Regions from separate parts of the Nocardioides sambongensis genome, predicted to be linked through region 2. Evidence: riboswitches for the same ligand, from Rfam matches in the RefSeq annotation. Region 2 holds a riboswitch; the other holds the start of a gene.
What was found. Region 2 has a riboswitch for cobalamin ahead of FIV43_RS06875 (CbtB domain-containing protein). Riboswitches for the same ligand answer to the same signal wherever they lie in the genome.
Positions count from the first base shown of each region.

Region 1: linked by a shared signal. The riboswitch ahead of FIV43_RS16705 (ABC transporter substrate-binding protein) and the one ahead of FIV43_RS06875 (CbtB domain-containing protein) in region 2 are both predicted to bind cobalamin.

Region 1 covers NZ_CP041091.1:3,565,079-3,568,475, reverse strand. The annotation lists gene FIV43_RS16715 (ABC transporter ATP-binding protein) at 1-178, opposite strand, end outside; gene FIV43_RS16710 (FecCD family ABC transporter permease) at 175-1,170, opposite strand; gene FIV43_RS16705 (ABC transporter substrate-binding protein) at 1,302-2,156, opposite strand; cobalamin riboswitch at 2,365-2,547, opposite strand; gene FIV43_RS16700 (flavin monoamine oxidase family protein) at 2,819-3,397, shown strand, end outside.
Region 2 covers NZ_CP041091.1:1,470,789-1,474,185, reverse strand. The annotation lists gene FIV43_RS06890 (MOSC domain-containing protein) at 1-82, opposite strand, end outside; gene FIV43_RS06885 (cobalamin biosynthesis protein) at 143-1,078, opposite strand; gene FIV43_RS06880 (CbtA family protein) at 1,075-1,881, opposite strand; gene FIV43_RS06875 (CbtB domain-containing protein) at 1,894-2,115, opposite strand; cobalamin riboswitch at 2,178-2,298, opposite strand; partial or broken gene FIV43_RS23715 (cobyrinate a,c-diamide synthase) at 2,280-3,397, opposite strand, start outside.

The sequences.
Region 1 (3,397 bases), 2.1 Mb from region 2:
CGATGCGTCCGCTGGTGGGTCGCCGCAGGCCGGCGAGCATCCGCAGCAGCGAGGTCTTGCCGGAGCCGTTGGGCCCGAGCAGGCCGACCACGCTGCCGTCCCCGGGGCGCAACGAGACCCGGTCGACGATCGCCGTCGACCCGACCCGCCACCCGGCGTCGCGGGCCTCGAGCGTCATCGGGCCCTCCCCCTCCGGGCCAGCAGCACCACGAACGCCGGCACTCCGATCAGGGCGGTCGCCACCCCCACCGGCAGCTCCTGCGGGTCCAGCACGGTCCGGGCGGCGGTGTCGACCCAGAGCAGGAAGACCGCCCCCATCAGTGCGGCGGTGGGCAGCAGCACCCGGTGCCGGGAGCCGACCAGGGCTCGCGCCGCGTGCGGCAGCACCAGGCCGACGAAGCCGATCGCGCCGGAGGTGCTCACCACCACGGCGGTCATCAGCGCGGTGACCACCAGGAGCAGGAGCCGGGTCCGCGCCACGTCGACCCCGAGCGAGGCCGCCGCGTCCTGGCCGAAGGTGAACGCGTCGAGCGCCGAGGCGCGGACCAGGCAGACCCCGAGGCAGCCGAGGAGCACCAGCCCGACCACCGTCACGTCGGCCCAGGTGGCCGAGGCCAGCGAGCCCAGCAGCCAGAAGAGGACGCTGCGGGTCTGCTCGGCGTCGGCGGCGAGGTAGACGATGAACGAGGTCAGTGCCGAGAAGAGCTGGGTGGCCGCGACCCCGGCGAGCACCACCCGGTCGGTGGTGCCGCCGGCGACGAAGGCGAGCAGCAGCACCAGACCGAAGGCCGCCAGCGACCCGAGGAACGCCCCGCCGGTGAGACCGATCGATCCCGCGCCGAGCCCGAGCACCACGATCGAGACGGCGCCGGTCGACGCGCCCGAGGAGATGCCGAGCACGAACGGGTCGGCCAGCGGGTTGCGCAGCAGGGACTGCAGGATCACTCCGCACACCGCCAGCCCGGCGCCGCAGATCGCCGCCAGCAGGGTGCGGGGCAGGCGCAGGTTCCACACGATGCCGTCCTGGATCCGGGTGAGTCCCGACTCCGCTCCGGTCAGCTTGGACCAGACGACCGCGGCCACGTCCCCGGGTCCCAGGTCGGAGGGACCGATGGTGATCGCCACCGCGATCGAGCAGAGCAGCAAGGCACCGGCGCCGACCCAGAGCACGCCGATCCCGCGCGCGCCGGGCGCGCCGGCACCGGGCCGCCTCCCGGGCCGCCTCCCGGGCCGCCTCCTGGACGACCCCGCGCGCGTTTCGCGGACCACACGGCTGGTCATGGACACCGCCGGCCCCGGGCTCAGCCGGCCAGGCCGAGCTCGCGCAGCTGCGCCGCGACGTTCTCGACGCCGTACACGGTGCGCAGCGACGGGTTCATCTCGGCGCCGGTGACCGTGACGTAGCGGCCGTGGCGGACCGCGTCCATCTCCCGGGTGACCGGGTTGGACTCGAGGAACTCGATCTTGGCGGCCGCGGTCTCGGCGGTCTGGCTCCGGCGGGTGAGGTCGCCGATGACCAGCACGTCGGGGTTGCGCTCCGCGACCGTCTCCCAGTTGACCTGCGGCCACTCGTCGGTCTCGTCGTCGAAGACGTTCTCCAGCCCCAGCTCGTCGGCGATCAGGCCCGGCGCGCCGCAGCACCCGGCCAGGTACGGCGACTCGGCGTTGGCGAACCAGAAGAGCGCGGTGGTGCCGCCGGCATCGGTCTCGCCGGCGGTCGCCAGGCGGTCCGCGAGGTCGGCGACCAGTTCCTCCCCGGCCTCCTCGACGCCGAAGATCTCGGCCAGGTCGGTGATCTCGGCGTAGACCTGCTCGATCTCGAAGGGCTCGTCGCGGGCGCCGTCGGAGGAGACCACCGACTTGCCGACGCAGGCGCTGGGCGCCACGTAGGTGCCGACCCCGAGCTCCTCGAACTGCTCCCGGGTGGCCACCCCACCCTCGGCGAGGGTGCTGGTGAAGGAGGCGGTGACGAGGTCCGGCTCGGCATCCAGGACCGCCTCGAACGAGGGGGCGTTGTCGGCCAGCCGCGGCACGTCCGCGTTCGCCTCCTCCAGCGAGGACAGCACCGGGTCGGTCCAGGTGGCGGTGCCGACCATCCGGTCGGCGAGGCCGAGGGAGAGCAGCACCTCGGTGGAGCCCTGGTTGAGCGAGACCACCCGCTCGGGGCCTGTGCGACGCTCACGGCGTGGTCGCAGTTGTCCAGCTCGACGGTGGAGCCGGCGGCGCTCGACTGCTCGGAGTCGAGTCCGCATCCGGCGGTGATCAGCGCCAGGCAGGTGAGCGGGGTGAGCACGACGGCGATACGACGCATGTCGGTCCTTCGAGGTCGGAGCCCGTTGCGCGAGAGCCCTGGTGACCTCACGGCGGTCGCCGGGAGGGCCAGCAGGTCTTCGGACTCGGGCTCAGCCGCCGCGGAGCGTCTTCCCAGGCCCTCGGGCCCAGTGACATCGTGCTCCGTGCGTCACCCATACCGCTGCGCGTCAGTCCCGGACTCTCACCGGGTTCCCTCTCTCCTGGTGGGGAGAAACTGGCACTCGCACCGTACAGGGCCCGCCCCAGCACGGGCCGGCCGGAGCCAGGGAGGAGCGCCGGGGGCACGGCCGTGCAGAACGGCATGGAGAACGGCGTGGAGAACGGCGTGGAGAACGGCCGGCGACCAGAGGCCGGAGAAATAGCGAGAACCCGAGGCGTCTCGGGTCACCTCGGGTTCTCGGGAAGAATCATGGCACGCCGGGCCAAGCTCTGTCCCGGGAATCGTGGAGATCGGCGGAAAGAATTTCCGGCGCCGCCCGACACCGGTCGACACTAGGCTCCCTCCATGCCGAACCCAGGTCCGTCCCCGGTGGTCCTCGAGAGCGATGTCGTCGTGGTCGGAGCCGGCCTGTCCGGGCTCACCGCCGCCCGTGAGGTGCGCCGCGCCGGGCGGGAGGTGGTCGTCCTGGAGGCGGACGACCGGGTGGGTGGCCGGATCCTCACCGAGGAGTGGGCGCCCGGCGTCCACCTGGAGCTCGGCGCGCAGTGGATCGGGGACACCCACCACCGGATGAGCGCGCTCGCCGCGGAGCTGGGCATCGTGGTGCACGACCAGTTCGAGGAGGGCGACACCAGCTATGAGCTCGGCGGCCGGGTGCTGCGCGGCGACGCCTTCCACCGGGCGCACGGCGAGGACGTCGCCGCGGTCGAGCGGGTGCTCCGCGAGCTCGACGCGATGGCCGCCACCGTGGACGCCGCCGCGCCGTGGGCAGCGCCGCAGGCCGACATCTGGGACCGGATCACCGTCGGCCAGTGGTACGACGCCCAGGGCCTCTCCCCGCTCGCCCGCGAGCTGCTCGAGATCTGCACCGTCGGCATCCTCGCGGTGCCGACCGTCGAGGTCTCCCTGCTCGGCCTGCTGTTC
Region 2 (3,397 bases):
GCTCGACGGCATCGGGGTGATGCAGCCGCAGGCCCTTGACCGGAGTGGTCGACAGTCGGGTGATCAGGTGTTCGGTCGCCACGGGACCAGCCTGTCACGGGCGGGGCGCGCGGCGACGCCCGGCTCGGTGCTCACGCGTCGGTCACCCCCGGGCCGCCGCGCTCAACCCGGCCACGGCCAGCGCGCCGAGGTCCACGGCCAGCGCCAGCCTCCGCGCCCGGGACAGGTCGGCGACCTCGGGTGTCCGCCCGTCGCCCATCACCGCCCGATCCTCGACCCACTGGTCGCCGGGCGGTCCGTAGACGTTCCGGCCGCCGAGCCGGACGCCGAGTGCGCCCGCGAACGCGGCCTCCACCGGTCCCGCGTTGGGGCTGGGGTGGGCCGCGGCGTCCCGACGCCAGGCGCGCAGCGCGCCGGAGCGGTCCGGGCCGACCAGGCAGGTCAGCGCCGCCGACAGCCGGGAGCCCGGCAGGTTCAGTACGTCGTCGAGGCGGGCGCCGGCCCAGCCGAACCGCGCGTAGCGGGTGGACCGGTGACCGACCATGGCGTCGAGAGTGTTCGCGGCCCGGTGCGCCAGCAACCCCGGGACACCGGCCACCGCACCCCACACCAACGAGGAGACCACGGCGTCGGAGGTGTTCTCGGCCAGCGACTCGAGCGCGGCGCGAACGATCTCGGGCTCGGTCAGCCGGCTGGTGTCCCGGCCCACCAGGTTGCGCAACCGCCGCCGGGCCCCGTCCAGGTCGCCGGTGAGCAGCAGCGACTCCAGCGCCGCCACCTCGCGATCCAGCGACCTGCCACCGAGCACGGCCCAGGTCGCGGCGCCGACCAGCAGCGTGCGGGGGAGCGGTCGACGTACCTGCTCGGTCAGGGCGCCGAGGGCGATCGCGCCGCCGACGAGGACGCCGACGTGCACGGCGCCGGCCGGGCGGGAGTCCTGCCAGGTCCGCTGCTCCAGCACTCCCGCGACCCGTCCGAAGCCGGCGACGGGGTGGAGTCGCCGCGGATCGCCGAGCAGGCGGTCCGCGGCGAAGCCGAGCGCGAGACCGGCGGCCCGAGTCCCGGCGGCCCGACTCACAGGGTCGCGGCGAGCGCGCGGCGCCGGTCCTCCGCCCGGACGCGGTCGGTGAGGCGCCCGACGGACGCGACCAGGCCGACGCCGAGGGTGGCCCAGAGCGCGGCCAGGGTGAACAGCGAGGAGCGTCGGAAGTACCAGAGCGTGTCGGCGGGGAAGGCTCCCAGTTCGTTGACCGTGGGGAGCAGCGCGGCGGCGACACCGACCACCACCAGGTAGCCGAGGCCGGCCACGCCGACCGCGGTCCAGGGGTCGAGCCGGGTGCGCAGCCGGTTCGCGACCAGCACGGCCGCGATCATGGCGAGCACGGAGACCAGCAGCATCGCGAAGTACTCCGCGGTCCGGGACCCGATCGTGTCCCCGCTGCCGACGGCCGGAGGCGTCGCCGGGTACTTCAGGAACGGCACCAGAGCGACGGCGACGAAGCCGAGCCCGGCGACCAGCGCGGTGCTGGCGCGTGGCGACAGCGAGCCGAGCCGGCCGAGCGCGCCGGCGGCGGCCAGCGAGATCAGTCCGCCGAGCGCGGCGCCGATCGCCAGGGTGCCGGTCAGCAGCCCCCAGGACTTCTGGTTCTCCCGGGACACCTCGACCATGCCGGGCTCGTCGGCCTCGGCCTCCTCGGCGGCGATGTCGGCCGGGGTGGCGTCGGCGGAGGCGGCCTCCTCGAGCGCGATCGCGTCGTCGATGTGCGGCTCGCCGAGGGCGAAGGCGACCAGGAAGGCGATCAGGCCGGCGGCGAGGCCGGCGGCGAGGCCGCGGACCACGAAGGCGGCCGGCGTGAGGGCAGGGGTGTGCTGCGAGTCCACGACCGCAACCCCTCAGTGGCAGGGGTAGCCGAGCAGGTGGCGGGCGTCGTGCACCCACTCGTGCACGGCGTTGCCGGCCGGCAACGAGACGGCGCCCTGGTCGGCGCTGACGAAGAAGATGACCAGCATCGCGAGCAGGCCGACGAAGACCAGCCAGGTGCCGACCGCCATCAGCGGGACGGTGGGGAGCGCGACGGGCGAGCCGGCGACGGGGGCAGCAGACGACTGCGACATGAGTCCTCCTCAGGGATTCAGCGTCCCTGTCTCGACGTGGTGGAGTGTGCTCGCCGTCGGGTCTGACTCCACCACCCCTGGCCGGTCTCCCGGCCCGGAGGCGATGTCACAGTAGCGCGACTGTGCCGGACTTCCACCGGCTTCCTCGGGCGTGCCGGCTCAGCCTAGGGCATCGACGACAGCGCGTGCAGCAGTACGTCGCAGGTGTCCGGGGGCCGGACGGCGACCCGGATCCAGGTGTCGTCCAGACCGGGGAAGGTGTCCGCACGCCGGACCGCGATCCCGCGATGCCGCAGCACGTCGCGGACGCCGCGACCGGGCCGCGCCAGGACGAACGACGCGGCCGACGCGACGTGCTCCACCCCGAGGTCGGTCAGCCCGCGTTGCAGGTGGTCGCGCCACACCGCCACCGCCTCGGTACGACGCCGGGCCTCCGCCGCGGCCCAGGGACCCAGGCACGCCTCGACCGCGGCGGCGGCCGTGGTCGCCAGCGACCACGGCGTCTGGGCCCGACCGAGCGCGGCCACCGTCTCCGGCGGCCCGAGCAGGTAGCCGGCCCGAATCCCGGGGATGCCCCAGTGCTTGGTCAGCGAGCGGATCACCACCAGCCCGGCGCGGGACTCCCCGGTCAGGGAGGCGTCGGGGTCGTCGACGCAGTCCATGAAGGCCTCGTCCACGACGACCAGTCGGCCTGGGCGCAGCAGCGCACGGATCGTCTCCGGTGGGTGCAGCACCCCGGTCGGGTTCGTCGGGTTGCCGACGACCACGAGATCGGCGTCGGCGGGCACCGCCGCCGGGTCGAGCCGGAACGGCGCGGTGAGGACGTGCTCGGTGACCCGGTGACCGGCCTGCGCCAGCGCGGCGTGCGGCTCGGTGAACTGCGGGTGCACGACGACCGGGCGGCGCCACGGCCGGAGCCGGGACACCAGCGTGAAGGCCTCGGCCGCCCCGGCGGTGACCAGCACCTCCGTGCCGGGTCGCCGGTGGTGAGCGGCCACGGCGGCCGCGGCCCGGTCGGCGCTGGGGTAGCGATCGACCTCGTCCAGGGAGGCGAGCAGGGCGGCATCCAGCCACTCGGGACGGGGGCCGGCGAACACGTTCACCGCGAAGTCGAGGAGGCCGGTCCGGGCCTCCACGTCACCGTGGTGTCGCAGCGGGTCGGGGAGCGGATCGGGCTGTGGGCCGGGCTGCCGGTCGGGGATCGGGTCACGCACCGGCGCGCACCGCCTCGGCGAAGCGCGCGGCCAGCTGCGGGTGGCCGGCCCAGTGGGTGTGCAGGTAG